Regions from separate parts of the Planococcus sp. SE5232 genome, predicted to be linked through region 1. Evidence: riboswitches for the same ligand, from Rfam matches in the RefSeq annotation. Region 1 holds a riboswitch; each other region holds the start of a gene.
What was found. Region 1 has a riboswitch for cobalamin ahead of ACRC6Q_RS03905 (ABC transporter substrate-binding protein). Riboswitches for the same ligand answer to the same signal wherever they lie in the genome.
Positions count from the first base shown of each region.

Region 2: it holds a riboswitch for cobalamin, as region 1 does, so the genes downstream of both, metE (5-methyltetrahydropteroyltriglutamate--homocysteine S-methyltransferase) here and ACRC6Q_RS03905 (ABC transporter substrate-binding protein) in region 1, are expected to answer to the same signal.
Region 3: it holds a riboswitch for cobalamin, as region 1 does, so the genes downstream of both, cobT (nicotinate-nucleotide--dimethylbenzimidazole phosphoribosyltransferase) here and ACRC6Q_RS03905 (ABC transporter substrate-binding protein) in region 1, are expected to answer to the same signal.
Region 4: it holds a riboswitch for cobalamin, as region 1 does, so the genes downstream of both, ACRC6Q_RS00830 (acyl-CoA thioesterase) here and ACRC6Q_RS03905 (ABC transporter substrate-binding protein) in region 1, are expected to answer to the same signal.

Region 1 is NZ_JBOGCP010000001.1:811,368-815,559, forward strand. Features, by position in the region: gene argS (arginine--tRNA ligase) at 1-1,151, shown strand, start outside; cobalamin riboswitch at 1,199-1,385, shown strand; gene ACRC6Q_RS03905 (ABC transporter substrate-binding protein) at 1,802-2,779, shown strand; gene ACRC6Q_RS03910 (FecCD family ABC transporter permease) at 2,772-3,764, shown strand; gene ACRC6Q_RS03915 (adenosylcobinamide amidohydrolase) at 3,767-4,192, shown strand, end outside.
Region 2 is NZ_JBOGCP010000003.1:178,237-182,428, forward strand. Features, by position in the region: gene metE (5-methyltetrahydropteroyltriglutamate--homocysteine S-methyltransferase) at 1-1,646, opposite strand, end outside; cobalamin riboswitch at 1,807-1,986, opposite strand; gene ACRC6Q_RS12105 (site-2 protease family protein) at 2,559-3,059, opposite strand; gene ACRC6Q_RS12110 (DUF2975 domain-containing protein) at 3,488-3,967, shown strand; gene ACRC6Q_RS12115 (helix-turn-helix domain-containing protein) at 3,978-4,192, shown strand, end outside.
Region 3 is NZ_JBOGCP010000001.1:287,412-291,603, reverse strand. Features, by position in the region: gene ACRC6Q_RS01355 (DsbA family protein) at 1-187, shown strand, start outside; gene ACRC6Q_RS01350 (monooxygenase) at 200-508, shown strand; gene bluB (5,6-dimethylbenzimidazole synthase) at 578-1,228, opposite strand; gene cobT (nicotinate-nucleotide--dimethylbenzimidazole phosphoribosyltransferase) at 1,298-2,347, opposite strand; cobalamin riboswitch at 2,434-2,608, opposite strand; gene ACRC6Q_RS01335 (glycine betaine ABC transporter substrate-binding protein) at 2,789-3,721, opposite strand.
Region 4 is NZ_JBOGCP010000001.1:179,261-183,452, forward strand. Features, by position in the region: gene ACRC6Q_RS00820 (MFS transporter) at 1-270, opposite strand, end outside; gene ACRC6Q_RS00825 (PAS domain S-box protein) at 511-1,290, shown strand; cobalamin riboswitch at 1,400-1,578, shown strand; gene ACRC6Q_RS00830 (acyl-CoA thioesterase) at 1,733-2,218, shown strand; gene ACRC6Q_RS00835 (ribonucleoside-diphosphate reductase subunit alpha) at 2,220-4,192, shown strand, end outside.

The sequences.
Region 1 (4,192 bases):
GCAATCAAATCAACAATTTGGCTTTGTCGATCGAAGCACGTTATTTTGAAGCGCTAGGCAAAGGCGACAGCATGCCGGAAGACGGCTACCGTGGACAGGACATTAAAGACATCGCGGACGCGCTAGTCCAGGAACATGGCGATAAATTCGTCAGCATGACCCACGAAGAGCGCTTTGAAGCATTCCGCCAGCACGGATTGAAAGTGGAATTGGCGAAATTGCAGCAGGATCTGGCGGACTTCCGCGTGGAATTCGACGTTTGGTATCCTGAATCATCCCTTTACAAAAATGGCAAAATTGATGATGCGTTGGCTAAACTCCGTGCCAATGGGCATGTCTACGAAGAAGATGGGGCGACTTGGTTCCGTTCAACGACCTTTGGAGATGACAAGGACCGCGTGTTGATCAAGAATGACGGCACGTACACATATTTGATGCCCGACGTCGCTTACCATGAAGACAAATTGCAGCGCGGATTCGACAAGCTCATCAATGTCTGGGGAGCTGATCACCACGGCTATATCCCACGCATGAAGGCGGCGATCCAGGCACTTGGTTATGACCGCGACACGCTAGAAGTCAGCATCATCCAGATGGTGCAATTGTACAAAGACGGCGAAAAGATGAAGATGAGCAAACGTACCGGTAAAGCGGTGACGATGCGCGAACTGGTTGAACTCGTCGGCTTGGATGCGGTGCGTTATTTCTTCGCGATGCGTTCAGGCGATACGCATATGGACTTTGATTTGGATTTGGCCGTTTCACAGTCCAATGAAAATCCGGTCTTTTATTCGCAATATGCTCATGCCCGCATCTCTTCAATTCTGCGCCAGGCAGAGGAGCAAGGTCTGTTGGCTTCAGAAGGACAGTTGAACTTATTGACTTCTGAGAAAGAAATCGATGTCCTGAAGAAAATTGGGGATTTCCCGCAAGTGATCGCCGATGCAGCGAAGCAGCGCGCGCCTCATAGAGTTACGACCTATATCCATGAATTGGCATCCAATTTCCACAGCTTCTACAATGCCAATAAAGTATTGGACGCGTCGAATCCGGAATTGACTGGCGCCCGTCTCGCATTGATCACAGCCGTGAAAACGACTTTAGCCAATGCATTGAAAACAGTCGGCGTTGCAGCTCCGGAAAAAATGTAAGAAACACACCCGCGTTTAGGTGTATAATAATAGAGAAGTAACAGAATATGATAACAATTCATAAAGGTGCTTATGTCTAAGAACATGAGTTAAAAGGGAAGCCGGTTCAATTCCGGCGCGGTCCCGCCACTGTATGTGAGAGGAATCTGCTAGATGCCACTGAAGCGATGCTTTGGGAAGGTGCAGAAACCGACGACCACAAGCCAGGAGACCTGCCTTTATGACGACACACCCAAACGCCTGCGAGGAAAGGCTGGATGCGCATGCTTTTTTATGGCGTCCTTTCCATCCCTCGCAGTTTGCTGCGGGGGATTTTGTGTTCCCAAGAAAATTTTTCAACCTTTTGTACCTGAATTGTTTAAGGAGTTATTTCTATCATTTAATAAAATGGCTAGATAAGTTGAGCTAAAGAAATAGCATTTTATATATCGCTGCGACTATCAGAGAAAACTCTAAAGATATGGAGCAAAACAGCGAAGACTCCTGCGGCTTAGCGAGACGACCGATACACCGCAGGGAGCGCAGCGGACGAGGAGGATTGGGCGCGAGCCCGCTGGAAAGCGTAGCTGTTTTACGGAATATCTACTACTACAAATTATTAGTTCAATTTATATAGATAAAGCATTACAAACAACAAGGGGGTTTTATTCATGAAGAAGATTTGGAAATTTGGAGCAACAGCAGGGTTGGCCGCGGTTTTAATGGCAGGGTGCGGAGATACGGCAACACCGGTGGAAGAAGAAGACGTGGAAACACCGGCAGAACCGCCGACAGAAGTGGTGGATGTTGAATTTCCAGTGACCATGACGGATGCAGTCGGGGAAGAAGTGGTCATTGAGGAAGAACCGGAAGCTATTGTCTCAATGGTGCCGTCGAATACGGAAATCGTCTATGAGTTAGGGGCGGGCGACAAAATGGTCGGGGTCTCGGATTTTGACAATTACCCGGAAGAGGCAACAGAAGTCGAGAAAATCGGCGGCCAGGAATTCAATGTGGAGAAAATCATCAGCCTTCAGCCGGACTTGGTGCTGGCCCATGAATCCGGACTGGGTGTCGGAGACGCAGGCTTACAGCAATTGCGTGATGCGGGACTTGATGTATTCGTCGTCAATAATGCGATCAGTTTTGAAGAAGTCTATGATTCCATCACGGTTATCGCGCAAGCGACCGGTACGATGGAAGCAGCGGAAAGCATTGTTTCAGAAATGGAAGTACAAGTGGCGGAAATCGAGGAACTGGCAAGTACAATCGAAGAGCCGAAAACAGTCTTTTTGGAAGTTGGCAGCCAGCCGGACATCTATACGACCGGTAAAGGGACATTTATGGACGAAATGCTGACACTCATCAACGCTGAAAATGTAGCCGGCGATTTGGAAGGTTGGGTAAGCATGGATCCGGAAGCCATCGTTGCGGCTAATCCAGATGTGATCATTACAACTGAGGGTGCCTATGTAGAAGACGCTGTCGAACAGATCAAATCACGCAGCGGCTTCGCAGAAGTGACTGCTGTTAAAGAAGATGCTGTCTATAACCTGGATTCGGATATGCTCACCCGTTCAGGCCCACGCTTATCAGAAGGGCTGATGGAAATGGCGCAAGCTGTTTACCCTGAAGTTTTCAATGACTAAGAATGTACTGGCATACAGCGTCTCGCTGCTGATTTTAGCAGGAGCCGTACTGCTGGGAGTAACGGTCGGAACGGTCTCCATTTCACCGGTCGTGCTGTGGAATCCGTCAGCGGATGAAGCAGCTGCCAATATACTATGGAACATCCGCATGCCCCGTGTCATTTTAGCAGGGCTTGTCGGTGCGGCGCTGGCGATTGCCGGTGCAGCGTTTCAGGGGCTTCTGAAGAATCCACTGGCCGATCCTTACACCTTGGGAGTGTCTTCCGGTGCCTCAGTCGGCGCTGTGATGACGCTCTTTTTTGGTATTTCGATTCCGTTTCTGGGACCATTCACCTTACCGGTCATGAGCATGATCGGTGCGCTTTTGACGATGCTTGCCGTCATGAGCTTCGCTAAGCTGGTGGATCGCTCCATGAAAATGGAAACGGTCATTTTGACAGGCATCATCTTCAGTTCATTTCTCGGATCGATCATTTCCCTGATGATCGCGTTGACCGGGGAAGAACTGCGCCAAATCATCGGCTGGCTGCTCGGCAGTGTGTCGATGCGGGGCTGGCCATACGTGCGGATGGCGCTGCCCTTCGTTTTGATCGGCTCTTTCGTTTTATGGCTGAAGCGCCGTGAGTTGAACGCCATGCTGTTCGGGGAAGAGCGCGCGCAGCATTTGGGTGTGGATGTCAAAAAGAGCAAAATGACGATTTTAATCGGTGGTTCGGTACTGACGGGAGCAGCTGTTTCGGTTTCAGGAACCATCGGCTTTGTCGGCTTGGTCGTTCCGCATATGACCCGGTTGCTATGGGGGGCGGACCATCGGCACGTTTTGCCTTTATCGTTCATCAACGGAGCAGCTCTTTTGATTGTCTGTGATTTGGTATCACGAACCATCATTTCACCGACGGAATTGCCGATCGGTGTCATTACCGCCTTTATTGGAGCGCCGGTATTTGCATTCATCTTTTTCCGACAACGCAAAGGAGGAGCTTAACTATGCTTGAAATAAAAGGGCTGACAGGCGGCTACGGCGATCAGGATATCGTCAAAGACGTATCGTTTACTGTCGATAAAGGCTCAATTCTCGGTATTTTAGGACCAAACGGGAGCGGCAAATCGACCCTGATGAAACTGATCAGCGGCGTGCTGCCGGCAGCAAAAGGGGATGTCCGGATAGACGGTGTATCGGTTGCTGATTTTCCGGCAAAGGATTTGGCCAGAAAAATGGCGGTCTTGCCTCAATTGCATGCCCACGCTTTTGCCCATACCGTCCGGGAAACGATTTCACTTGGCAGATACCCATATCAAAGCGGCTGGTTTTCTTCCTGGTCGGAAGAAGATGAGCAGGCCGTACTGGAGGCGATGCGCCTGATGGACATCAGCCATTACGAAAAAACTCAGATCGACCGGATGTCGGGCGGC
Region 2 (4,192 bases), on a different contig from region 1:
GTCAATTGCTGCGCCTCCACGACTTCCTTGACTGTCATCGGTGCAGTCCATTCAACGTCCCCATAAATGATCGGCGGTTTCACACAGCGGGAACCGTAAGATACCACCCAAGCTTTTTGGGTAAAGGCAAAGCCCGTCAATTTCTCGCCGAAATACTCCACCATGTCTGTCCGCTCAAATTCCCCATGGACCAACACATCCAATCCAATTTCATCTTGAAGCTCAATCCAGCGTGCGGTTTCATTCTTCACAAATTCCGCATACGCCGAATCCGTGATCTCCTTTTTGCGCCAAGCACTCCGTGTACGCTTTACTTCACCGGATTGTGGAAAACTGCCAATGGTCGTAGTCGGAAAAATCGGCAGCCTGAGAGCTTGCTGCTGCTGTTTCTGGCGTTCTTTGAAAACCAGCGGACGCGTAAAATGTTCCGGCTTCACTTGCGAGACAAGCTCTTTCACCTGAATGTTTTCTCTAACTTCATGCTGTGTCAACGCTTCAATCGCGCGTATGCTTTCGGATACGTTTCGATTGCCGGACCATGACCCTTCCCGTACATAGGCAGTCAGCTGTGTCAGTTCTCCAATTTTTTCATCCGCAAACGATAGGACATCCAACAGGACATGCGGCAGGGCTTTCTCTTTTTTTGTGGTCACCGGCACATGCTGCAGGCTGCAGGAAGATTGAATCCATGCTTCTGCCACATCACATACGGCTAAGACGGCTTGAAGATTCACTGCTTTTTCCGCTAGGTTAGCACGCCAAATATCCCGTCCGTTCACAGTCCCGATTCCCAATACCCGGTCTTTTGGAAAACCGTATTTGCGGATTGCAGCCATATTTTCTTCTGCCCCCTTAACAAAATCAAGGCCGATACCTGCAACAGGCAATTGCGACAGTTCTTCATATGCCGAAAGGGCTTCAAAATAGGTTTGCAGCATAATTTTTGCAGCCGGGACTTCATCCGCTAGTTGTGTGTAGATTTCCTTGACCAGTTTGACGTCTTCTTCGTTCAATGACAACGTTAATGCAGGCTCTTCCACTTGAATCCATTCCGCTCCCGCATCGACGAGTTGCTGAAGGACTTTCGCATAAAGCGGCAAAAGCTGCAACAGGAACAGTGCCTTCGACTTGGCATCATATCCTTTCGCGAGCTGCAGAAATGTGAACGGTCCAATCAGTGTAGGTTTTGTTATGATTCCTAACTCTTCTTTCGCCTCATTGAAATAGGAAACCAGATGATTATGCGTCAACTGCAAAAGCTGTCCTTCGTATTCAGGAACAATGTAATGGTAATTTGTATTGAACCATTTAGTCATTTCACAAGCCACTACTTCATCCGCTCCACGGGCCATCGCAAAATAAGTGCCCAGATCGACCTTGTCCTCTGACCATTTGTAGCGGGCCGGCACTAAGCCGAACATGACCGCGTGATCAAGCATACGGTCATAAAGAGTGAAATCCCCGACAGTCAACAACTCTAATCCAAGCGATTGCTGCCGTTTCAGATTGTTCAGGCGAATCTCTTTCATTTCTGCGAGGAACTGCTCCTGTGATAATCCACCTTTCCAAAACGATTCCAAACTGCGCTTCCATTCCCGATTTTCTCCGATATACGGGTAGCCTACGACTGTACTCACTGTTTTCATCCGCTATTCCTCCTTTAGGATTTACAAGATGCCAAATACAAAAAAGCCATCTCCGCTTATGGGAAATGGCTTAACATTCAAGTTCAATAGACGCTTAAAAAGCATGCAAAAACTTGTTGTCGCAAAATGAATGTCACCACCTATTTCCACGTAGGTATTTGGCGCGCACTAGAAATTGGCAGGTCTCCTGGCTCATCTTCAACGCTCATCACACCTTCCCGTCTGAGACAGTGGTTTTTGTGAATCGCTCCGATTTACAGTTGCGGGACAGCGACGGATTTTCACCGTTCTTCCCTTTTAAGCCAAGCCGCAGCTTGGCACCAACTCTTACACGTTATGTAATTCTGACAACTATAGCATATCAACCACAGAAAATATAGAGTTTTCCGATAAAAGAGATTGGTTTGGTTTTCAAGAGACTTCACAAAAGCAATAACCAAAGACAATTACACAGGAAGCCGCATATCAGTATGCGGCTTCCTGTGGTGCGCTCATTTTGCCCAGTGATGGAAGAAGAAATAGAACGCGATGAGCACGATGACAATGACCGAAAGGATGAGCATGGGCACAAGACCAAAAGTAGGTTCCATTTAAACTCCTCCTCCTTTTACCCTTATCATACTCCGCTTCATCAAAAATTTAAAATAAAAAGATTGATTATTCAGTTATTTAAAAATACGGAGTTTGCATTCCCACTAAAATCGCTGATGCTAAAATTCATTTGAGGAGAATACGTATTTTAGTCTTCCGGCAGTGGCAATTATTCTCGCTGACTCTCACTTCAAGTAATAACTTACAACATTTTTGTAGGATTTAAAGTATGCCCTAGCCGGTTGTATGAAAAGCTTGCAGGGTTTCGTATTCTGGTCGTTTTCTTTAGATCAGCTATCGATAAACTAATGATATCTATTCTTATGAAACGGCTTTACTTTGTTTTCTATTTTCTTTTATCAGGTTTAAAACCTGTAATCCATCACTTGGACCACCGCCTAAAAATGGTGGATAGGTGAAGGGAATCAATGACGTTGCACATATAAAAAAGTTTGCGCCTGCCAGATTGATCAAGATAGTGCCTGTTACTCCGGAAAAGAAATGCGAAGCAAAGTATAGTGCCGCAAACCCAAACAATGAAGCAATCGGTCCGCCCACAAGGAAAACCAGTCTTTGTTTAAATGTAGGTGGCGGCAATTCTTCCCGGTTCGAAGGCTGGCAGAAGCCTGAAAGCGCTATGGTGAGATAGCAGGTAATTCTGCCAAGATTCAACTTCAGTTTTTTCTCTTTACTTGATGAACCCAAAAAAATCTCTGCCTTGGCTTTTTTGTTCTGTGCAATTGTTGCAATTGCATGGCCCATTTCATGTATGAAAAGAGCCGTTGTGATCATAAGTAAAACTGTAAGCACTTCAAAGAGCATCAACAAAACGCTACCTCCGTTTCTGTAAATGTAACCTACATTAATTTTATGTATGCTATCATATTACCAATAATTAGAAAACTTGAAAATGTTTTTCGGAAAATCAATAAGCACTTTAATCTCCTTCATAACAGTACATTTTTATAGAAAAAAAGAGAGAAGATATGCTGTAAACAGCCTCCTCTCTCCCTTTCTTCGATTTTATCGGTCACTCGATCAATCCAGCCTGTTGTAAGAATTCTTCAGCTACAACTTCTACCATCTGGCCTTCATCGTCTGCATGGTTGGTTCATCGATTATAATGCTTTCTTGCGCCTTTTACAGTAATTAAAAATAAAATTTAATTCGTAAATCAATATTTATATATTGTAATTCGATAAATAATAATTTATACTAAACTTAATCTTAACCAAACGAGGTGCTTTAATATGAAACGGGAAACACTGTTCCTGAAAATCGTTCTTTTCCTGATGGCCCTGCCGGTCGTGGCCGTGTGCATCTTTGTCGTACCTCCACTTTCAAGTTTTGTCGGGGAACTCATACCGGAATGGCCATTTTTGCAATACTTCTTCCTGATTGCCCTGTACGGTACCGCCATTGCGTATTTTGTGGCCTTGTATCAAGCGATGAAACTGTTGGGTTATATTGACCGGAACATCGCTTTCTCTGAAAGATCCGTTAAGGCACTGAAGAACATCAAATACTGTGCCTTCACCATCACCATTCTGTATCTATTGTGCTTGCCGATCATCCTGTACGTGGCGCAGGTCGATGATGCACCGGGACTTGGTGGTCTCGGTATGGTCATTACATTCGGTTCCATTGTAATAGCTGTCTTTGCAGCAGTTCTTCAAAAACTCCTGGAAAATGCAATTGAAATAAAATCAGAAAATGATCTGACGGTCTGAGGTGAATAATATGGCAATTATAATCAATATTGACGTGATGCTGGCCAAACGGAAAATGAGTGTAACCGAGCTTTCGGAGAAGGTCGGCATCACGATGGCCAACCTGTCCATCCTGAAGAACGGCAAGGCGAAAGCTGTCCGCTTATCAACCTTGGAGGCAATCTGCAAAGCATTGGATTGTCAGCCGGGAGATGTCCTGGAATACCGCCCTGAAGAAGAGGAGCC
Region 3 (4,192 bases), 520 kb from region 1:
AAAGCCGCAACCCGCGCTTTCGCAGTTGTTGGAAAGAGAACAATTGCTCTTTTCCAAGGAAATCGAAGTCATGTACGATGTGGAGTCGACAGAGGTAAACTCGTTTATTGAAAAAGAACTTTCGCCAGGGTATTATCAAACAAATGAAATTTTAGGCGAAGCCTATTTCTCACTGATTAAAAATTGAGGAGGAAACAAGATGGCATATATCCTGCAAGTGGATTTCGAGATGAATGGCCCTTTCGGAGACGAGATGGCTGAGGCATTCTCAGAACTGGCAACAAGCATCAACAATGAAGAGGGCTTTATCTGGAAAATCTGGACCGAAAGCCCGGAAACCAAAGAAGCCGGCGGAATTTACCTTTTCGAGACAAAAGACGCGGCGGAAAAATACGTGGAAATGCACACTGACCGATTGGCTGGCTTTGGCATAACACCGGTACACGCCAAGATTTTCGAGGTCAATTCTGCATTGACGGAAATTAATAAAGGCCCGGTTAAGCAGTAAAAGAATCACATCAAATTAAACAGGGCAGGAGACGCTGATTGATCCAATCACGCCTCTTGTCCTTTTCATTTAGAATCCTAATTTCCCATTCCATTTATCTTCAAAAACCTGGTTTTCCAACGAACGCCTTTTTTCCCATCCCGCTGTTTCCAGAATCGGCTTGTCGGGATAATCTTCGGTGTAGCCAAGCGAAAGTAAAGCGATCGGGTCGATATGCGGCGGGATGTCCAAAATGTCCCGGACATCGTTTTTCTTGTAAAAACTTACCCATCCCATCGCCAATCCTTCTGCACAGGCGGCCAACCACATGTTTTGAATGGCGCAGGCAGTTGATAAGGCATCGGTTTCGGGAATGGAATTGCGCCCCAGGACATGTGAGCCGCCGCGTGTAGGATCACAGGTCACACAAATCGTCACTGGCGCTTGTTTCAACCCTTCCACTTTCAAGCCAAGGAATTTGTTTTCTTTTTCCCCTTCATAATGGATGGCCAGTGCCCGCCGCTCCTTGTCTGCGGCCCAAGCCAGTTTTTCTTTTGTTTCAGGTGAAGACACTAAAATGAAGTTCCACGGCTGCATAAACCCTACGGACGGCGCATGATGAGCCGCATCCAGAATATTGGTGACCAGCTCCTCCGGAATCGCTGTCGGCAAAAAGCTTCGAATATCTCTTCTATTATAAATTGCTTTATATACGCCTTCTTTTTCTTCTCTCGTAAACATCTTTTCATCCTTTCAGCATCTCGTCTTCACTTGTTGTCACTGGAATGAATATCCTATGGTTCCGTTACCTCAAATTTCAAGGCCCACTTCAGAAAAGGTGGCCATCTCTCTCATCATGTTACACGCCGCTTCCACAAGCGGGAACGCTAAAGCGACGCCCGATCCTTCACCCAAACACATATCCATATGCAGCAGCGGTCTGATGCCCAGCAGTTCACTGGCTCTTTTGCCGCCCGGTTCCGCACTTGCATGTGAAGGGATCAAGTAAGCTTTCACTTTCGGTTCAATCGCAACAGCGAGCAGCGCCGCAACTGTAGAAATATAGCCGTCCAACACAACCGGCACACGGTTGGCTGCCGCTCCGATCATGATACCCGCCATGCCGCCGATTTCCAGGCCGCCCACTTTGGCAAGGACATCGATCGCATCCCGCTTATCTGGATTGTTGACCTCAATCGCCGTCTTGATGACCTTCACTTTATGTGAGATTCCGCCATTGCCGACCCCTGCTCCGTTGCCGGTAATCTCCTCAGGTGGAATGTCCCCCAGAACAGACAGAATCGCCGTGCTCGGCGTCGTATTGCCGATGCCCATTTCGCCGGTTCCCAGGATGCGGGCGCCGTTTCTGATTTCGGCTTCCGCAATTTCTATTCCCACTTCGAGCGACTGGATAGCTTCTTCTGTGGTCATCGCAGGTCCTGTCGCGATATTGCCTGCTCCTTGCTTAATCTTCCGGTCGATCACTCCGGCATCACTTGGAAAGTCCCCTTTTACCCCGATATCCACGGTGACGATTTTCGCACCGGTCGGCTTCGCTAATACACCGACTCCGGTTATGCCTTTTGCGATGAACATCGTCTGTGCAAACGTCACCTCTTGTGGGTTGGAAGAAACCCCTTCCTCGTACACGCCATGATCGGCAGCCATCACCACAATCGCCTTTTGATCCACCACAGGATACAGTTCTCCATATATTCCCGCCAGTTGTACAGCCAGGTCTTCCAGCCTACCCAGACTATGCGGCGGCTTGATGAGACTGTCCACCCGCCCCCGTGCCATATCCATCACTTCCAGATCCAAGCCCTCAAACCGTCCAATCGTTTGCTGCAATAAATCCATCTTTTTCTTCCCCCTTCTATGTTAAAAAGAAAAAGCCTTCAGTTTATTTGCGCGAACAAATAAACGAAAGACTTTTCCATGATCTATAAGCAGAAAGTAAGCAGGCAGGTCTCCTGGCTCTGGATCATCATTTCACAGGCCTTCCCAGACAAAAGTCCAGTGGCTATTTCCATAAAACTCCCCGTTACAGTGGCGGGACCGCTGAAGATTTTCACTTCATTCCCTATTCTCCCCGAAGGGCACCTCTTACTGATATTCTATTTATGTTTCATCAAGCTTACACTGGATAATCTTGGCCAGTCAAGCTCCAAAAAGGAATCTCAGCAGCGACTCCGCGGGCAAGCGAAGTAGTGAAATCCAACCAACCAAAAACCCCAAATGGGGACATCGTTTAAAATGTCTGCCATTCAGGGTTCAGTTCCTTCTATATAAAAGAATTATTTATTCAGCAGGTGTTAAATCTTCGATTGAATCGATGTCCATATAAGCGGGAACGACAAATCCGATTTTAGCGCCTTCGAGGTTAACTCCAAGATCGACTACACTGTCGCCATAAGTTTCAAGCTGAGTGGCGTGGGTTCCCGGCAACCATGCCGCTACCATTCCGTCTGCTTGTCCTTCAGAAACAGCCTGCCACATCACTGCATTGTCAAGCGGCGTCAATGTTACTTCAAAGCCTTGGTCTTCCAAGACTTTTCCGACAACATTCGTTGAAACGACTTCCGTATCCCATTCCACGTAAGCCAACTCAATTTCTGTGCCGTCTACTGCTTCTGTACCGGCTGTCCATTCAGCAACTTTATCACTGTTTTCTTCTACCCATTCAGTTGTAACTTCTTTAACATCTGCGCCATTTGAAACTTCCAGCATGATGCTTTCGATATCAGCAGACTCCCATTGGAATTGATCAAGAATTGTGTAGGCTTCAGGTTTCTCTTCTTCTAAACCTTCACGTACCATTGTGTTGATCGTTTCAGCATCGCCGAATAAGCCATTAGGATCTTCAAGGTATTTCAAATCATACTTCTGGAACTTCCAGTGCGGGCTCCAGCCAGTGACGATGATCGGTTCTTCGTTATCGATCGCTTCGCCTAAAGCTGCAGCCATCGCGCCGCTTGAAGAAGTGACCACTTCCCAGCCTTCAAGACTTTCGTACTCTTCTGTTGCTGCTTCAGATGCAGCAACTACGCCTGCGCCTGCTTCAATGCCTGTAATTTTGTAACCTAACTCTTCACCGTAGTTCACGTCTTCAGAACCGGAACCTTCAGCAGTTCCTGTGTCTGAAGCCTCTTCGTCATTTCCGCACGCTGCTACAACCAGTGTCAGCATAAGTACGAACATAAGCCCTAAATGTTTCCATTGTAATTTGAACATAAAATAATCAATCTCCTTTTTCTTTAATATTATATAAATTGAACTAGTGATCTTCACCTGCTGATATTCCGCAAATCAGTTCCTGAAAACCCAGTGCTCCTGCATCGCTTCGCTAGCTTCGTCGCAAAGATACGGACCGAACTCCCTTCGGCCGTATCTTTCCTACGGGCTTGCGCCGAACTAACTCGGGCTAAACGCCCGAGTGGATTTCTTGTATGTCGTTGCACTGCTCCCGCGGGAGTCTCCACTGATTTGCTCCATATCTCTTATATATAAGGGAAAATACAGAGTCGCTTCGAATTCTAACCTCTTAGCGCCGGCGCGTTCAGGGGCTAGGCGAAGCAAGAAGACAGGCGCCCTTTGCCTGGCTTCTTGCGGGAGACATGCCCAAAGCGACCGAAGCGTTGTGTAAAAGCTAGTTTCTTTAGTTCAACTTACATACTTGGTACTTTTCTTTTTATAACTTTACCA
Region 4 (4,192 bases), 630 kb from region 1:
GAGGGCGATGGAAACAGCAACCGCCATTTTTCGTGAACCATTGCGGTCAATCAGCCGACCGACAAAAAACAGCAGGAAGCCTGCGGTTAAGGTGGCAGCTGAGTAGATGCCGGAAACCGTCGAGCGGCTCCAGCCGAAGTCTTCTATATAATAATCGATGAAAATCGAGTTGGAATAAGTTTGTCCGGGGCCAGAGAAAAATTGGGACAAGGCTGCAATCGCGATAATGACCCAGCCGTAGTGAAAAGCATTTCCTGTTAATTGTTTCATCATGTATCTCCATTTGCCATAACTTCACGTTACTGTATTTCCAAAAGCAGTGTCAAAAAGATGTTCCGAAATCACAATTTCTTATCATAGCATAATACTTCTGTTTTACAAGTTTTGAAATAGAACTGTAAATAAAAGAATGATTCAGATATTTGAAACATCGACAGACACTGAAAGTTTTTCTGAAAAAGTGTAAAATAGAGGATAAGGCAGTTTCTTAGCCAGAAGGAGTGAGAAAAAATGCCAAGTTTATCACCAGTACCACAACTGAGCATTACAGAAAAAGAAGAAATCTATCAGCAAATAGCGGAGTATTCGAACGAAACGACCATCATCCATTCAAATCAGAAAGTCCTATATATAAATCAGCCAGGATCGGATTTTTTCAAAGCCAGCAAAGAGACGCTCATCGGGGCGAATGTGGTGGATGTTTTTACTGAGGACTATAAAGAGTTCATCACTGAACGCATCCGCACGGGCATGGAAGACCGCGCGATCGGAGGATTGATGGAGACCACTGTTAGACGTTTTGATGGGACCCTAGCAGATGTAGAGTTGTATTGTTATCCTGTTCAGTATGGAGAAACGGTTGCCATTCAATCGATCATCCATGACATCAGCGCGCAAAAACAAACAGAACGGGACTTATTGCAATTGAAAAACGAAATATCAACCCCCATCGTTCCGATTATTGATGGCTTGGCCGTGTTGCCGCTTGTAGGTTCTGTCGATGGTGACCGAAGCAATCGGCTGCTCGACATCATCCCCCAAAAAGTTCAGGGGGAGAACCTGCAATGCCTCATCATCGATGTATCCGGCATCTACAATATCGATAAGGTCGTAGCGGAATTTCTCTACAAGATCGATCACATCATGCGCTTGCTCGGCATTCAACTGATTTTTACCGGCATTCGTCCTGAATTGGCTTTAAAAGCGATTGAAGCACGTGTCAATTTCAGCCAATTGACGACCATGGGTACAGTTAAACAAGCGTTGAAGCGGCATTTGACGATTAACTAAAACCTCCACCTAACCAGAAGGTTGAAAAAATTCTTGTCAAAGCATTGAAAGTGATTTATAGTTTAGAAATACAATATTTAGTGATTTGATGAAAATAAAAACTATATATAGTAGAACCAATAACGAAGGTGCCTGAAAAGGCTTAATAGGGAAGCCGGTGAAATTCCGGAGCTGTTCCCGCAACTGTAAGTGCTGACGAGCTATCACAATCCACTGTCCAATGGACGGGAAGGAGATAGCAGAGGATGACGCACAAGCCAGGAGACCTGCCTTCGTTATCGTTTATGATCTTCTCCGGGAGCTGAGAGGGATAACAAAGGTATTTATGTGTGGGACAGCCCTTTTTCTGCTGTTTTCATCTGATATTCTGCGTTTTCAACCCCATCCTCCCTGAGAGGATGGGGTTTTTTCTTTTTACTCAGAGATGGAGGATTGAATACAGATGACGGAACCATTAGCAGCAGGCGTAGCAAGAACCATTCAAACAAGGCTGGTGCTGCCGCCGGACACCAACCACATGGGCACCATTTTCGGTGGCACGGTATTGGCTTATATTGATGAGATTGCCGCCATCACAGCGATGAGGCACAGTGGCAAAGCAGTTGTGACAGCATCGATCGACACCGTGAATTTCCTGTCTTCTGCGAAAGTGGGGGATATCCTCATTTTAGAGGGCGTCGTCATTTCAACGGGCAGAACATCGATGGAAGTGTACGTCAAAGCCGAATGCCAGCATATTGAAACCGGTGATAAAAGTTTAACGACTACGGCCATCCTGACGATGGTGGCTGTCGACAGCGAAGGCAAACCGACACCTGTGACTGGCGTGATTCCCGAAACGGCTGCCGAAGAAAAACTATTCAAAAGCGCCCAGGAACGCAAGCAGCGGCGCATGAAAGTAAACGAATACGCAAAGGAGTTGTGCTGATATGAATACGAAAATCGAAGCAACAGAAATGAATGCAGTGGAAAGAGCCCTTCAACGGGCAACGGATGTATATGGACTGGATACGCGTGAACTGCTGGAACGGGCAGCAAAGTTGGCTGGACAGGCAAAAGGAGAACAGTCATTGCTCTATGCTTTGAACCGCATCACCATGGATGAGCCGGATTGGACATACGTGGCGGCCGAATTGTATGCAGGCGACTTGTACGGAAAAGCTGCAGATAGCCGCAAATTTTCCGCTTCAGAGAAATACGGCGACTTCTATGGACTTATTGAAGAGCTTACACAGATCGGCATTTATTCCGAAGAGCTCCTTGCGGCATATTCGAAAGAAGAAATCAGCGAATTGGGACAGGGAATTGCACCGGAGCGGGATTTGCTGTTCAATTACATCGGCCTGTTCCTGCTGGCTGACCGCTATTTGGCGAAAGACTATGAAGGGCGCTTGTTCGAACTTCCGCAGGAACGTTTTCTCGTCATCGCGATGACCTTGATGCAAAACGAATCGAAAGACCAACGGCTGGAACTGGTCAAAGAAGCCTACTGGGCAATGAGCCATCTGTATATGACAGTGGCGACACCGACTTTATCGAATGCCGGGAAGAGCTTCGGCCAATTGTCTTCGTGCTTTATCGATACCGTTGACGATTCATTGGATGGCATCTATTTGAACAACTGGGACATCGCCCGCCTCAGCAAAGATGGCGGCGGCATTGGCATCTATTATGGAAAAGTGCGGGCTTTGGGCTCAGACATCAAAAAGTTCAAAGGCAATTCGTCAGGCGTTGTGCCGTGGATCCGTCTGGTCAATGATACGGCGGTCAGTGTCGATCAACTGGGCCAGCGCCAGGGCGCAGTGGCGATTTACCTGGATGTTTTCCATAAAGACATCATGAACGGATTTTTGGATCTGAAGACCAATAACGGCGACGAGCGCCGCAAAGCGCACGATATTTTCACGGGCGTGTCGATTCCGGATCTGTTTATGAAGCGGCTTCAGGAAAAAGACGAAAACGGCCGCAGCAACGGTGAATGGCATACCTTCTGTCCGCACCAGATCAAGCAGGTGATGGGCTGGAAAGACGAAAACGGCAACGCGTTGGGTCTCGAAGACTTTTACGATGAAACCGATGAAAAATACTTCAGCGTGAAATACCAGGAAGCTGTGGACCATCCGCTATTGCCGCGCAAAACTTACCGGGCGATGGAGATTATGGCGCGCATCATGGTATCGCAGCTGGAAACCGGCACGCCTTATATGTTCTACCGGGATGAAGTGAATCGTCAAAACCCGAACAAGCACACAAGAGGCAGAGGGCTGACATCGATTTACTGCAGTAATTTGTGTACAGAAATAACACAAAATATGTCTGCAACAACCATCATGAAAGAATACACCGATGAAGACGGCAACCTTGTGATGGTCCGCAAGCCGGGGGATTTTGTCGTTTGCAATTTGTCATCCATCAACTTGCCGAGAGCGGTCAAAGCGGACGTGTTGGAACGGGTAATTCCAATCCAAGTGCGCATGCTCGATAATGTCATTGATTTGAACACAATTTCTGTCGGGCAGGCCGAAGCCACAAATAAAAAATACCGCGCCATTGGATTAGGGACATTCGGTTGGCACCACCTTTTGGCGCTTGACGGCATCCATTGGGAAAGCGAAAAGGCAGTGGAGTTTGCAGACTCGTTATACGAAAAAATTGCTTATGAGACGATCCGCGCTTCGATGCAGCTGGCCCAAGAAAAAGGGGCTTTCAGCAAGTTTGCAGATTCTGAATGGCACACGGGCGAGTATTTTGAGCGCCGCAGCTACCGCGGAGAGCGCTGGGAGCAACTGCAGCAGGAAGTCGCCGCAAACGGTGTCCGCAACGGCTGGATGATGGCCGTTGCACCGAACTCGTCGACTGCGAAAATCGGCGGTTCGACAGATGGCATCGATCCCCTGTATGC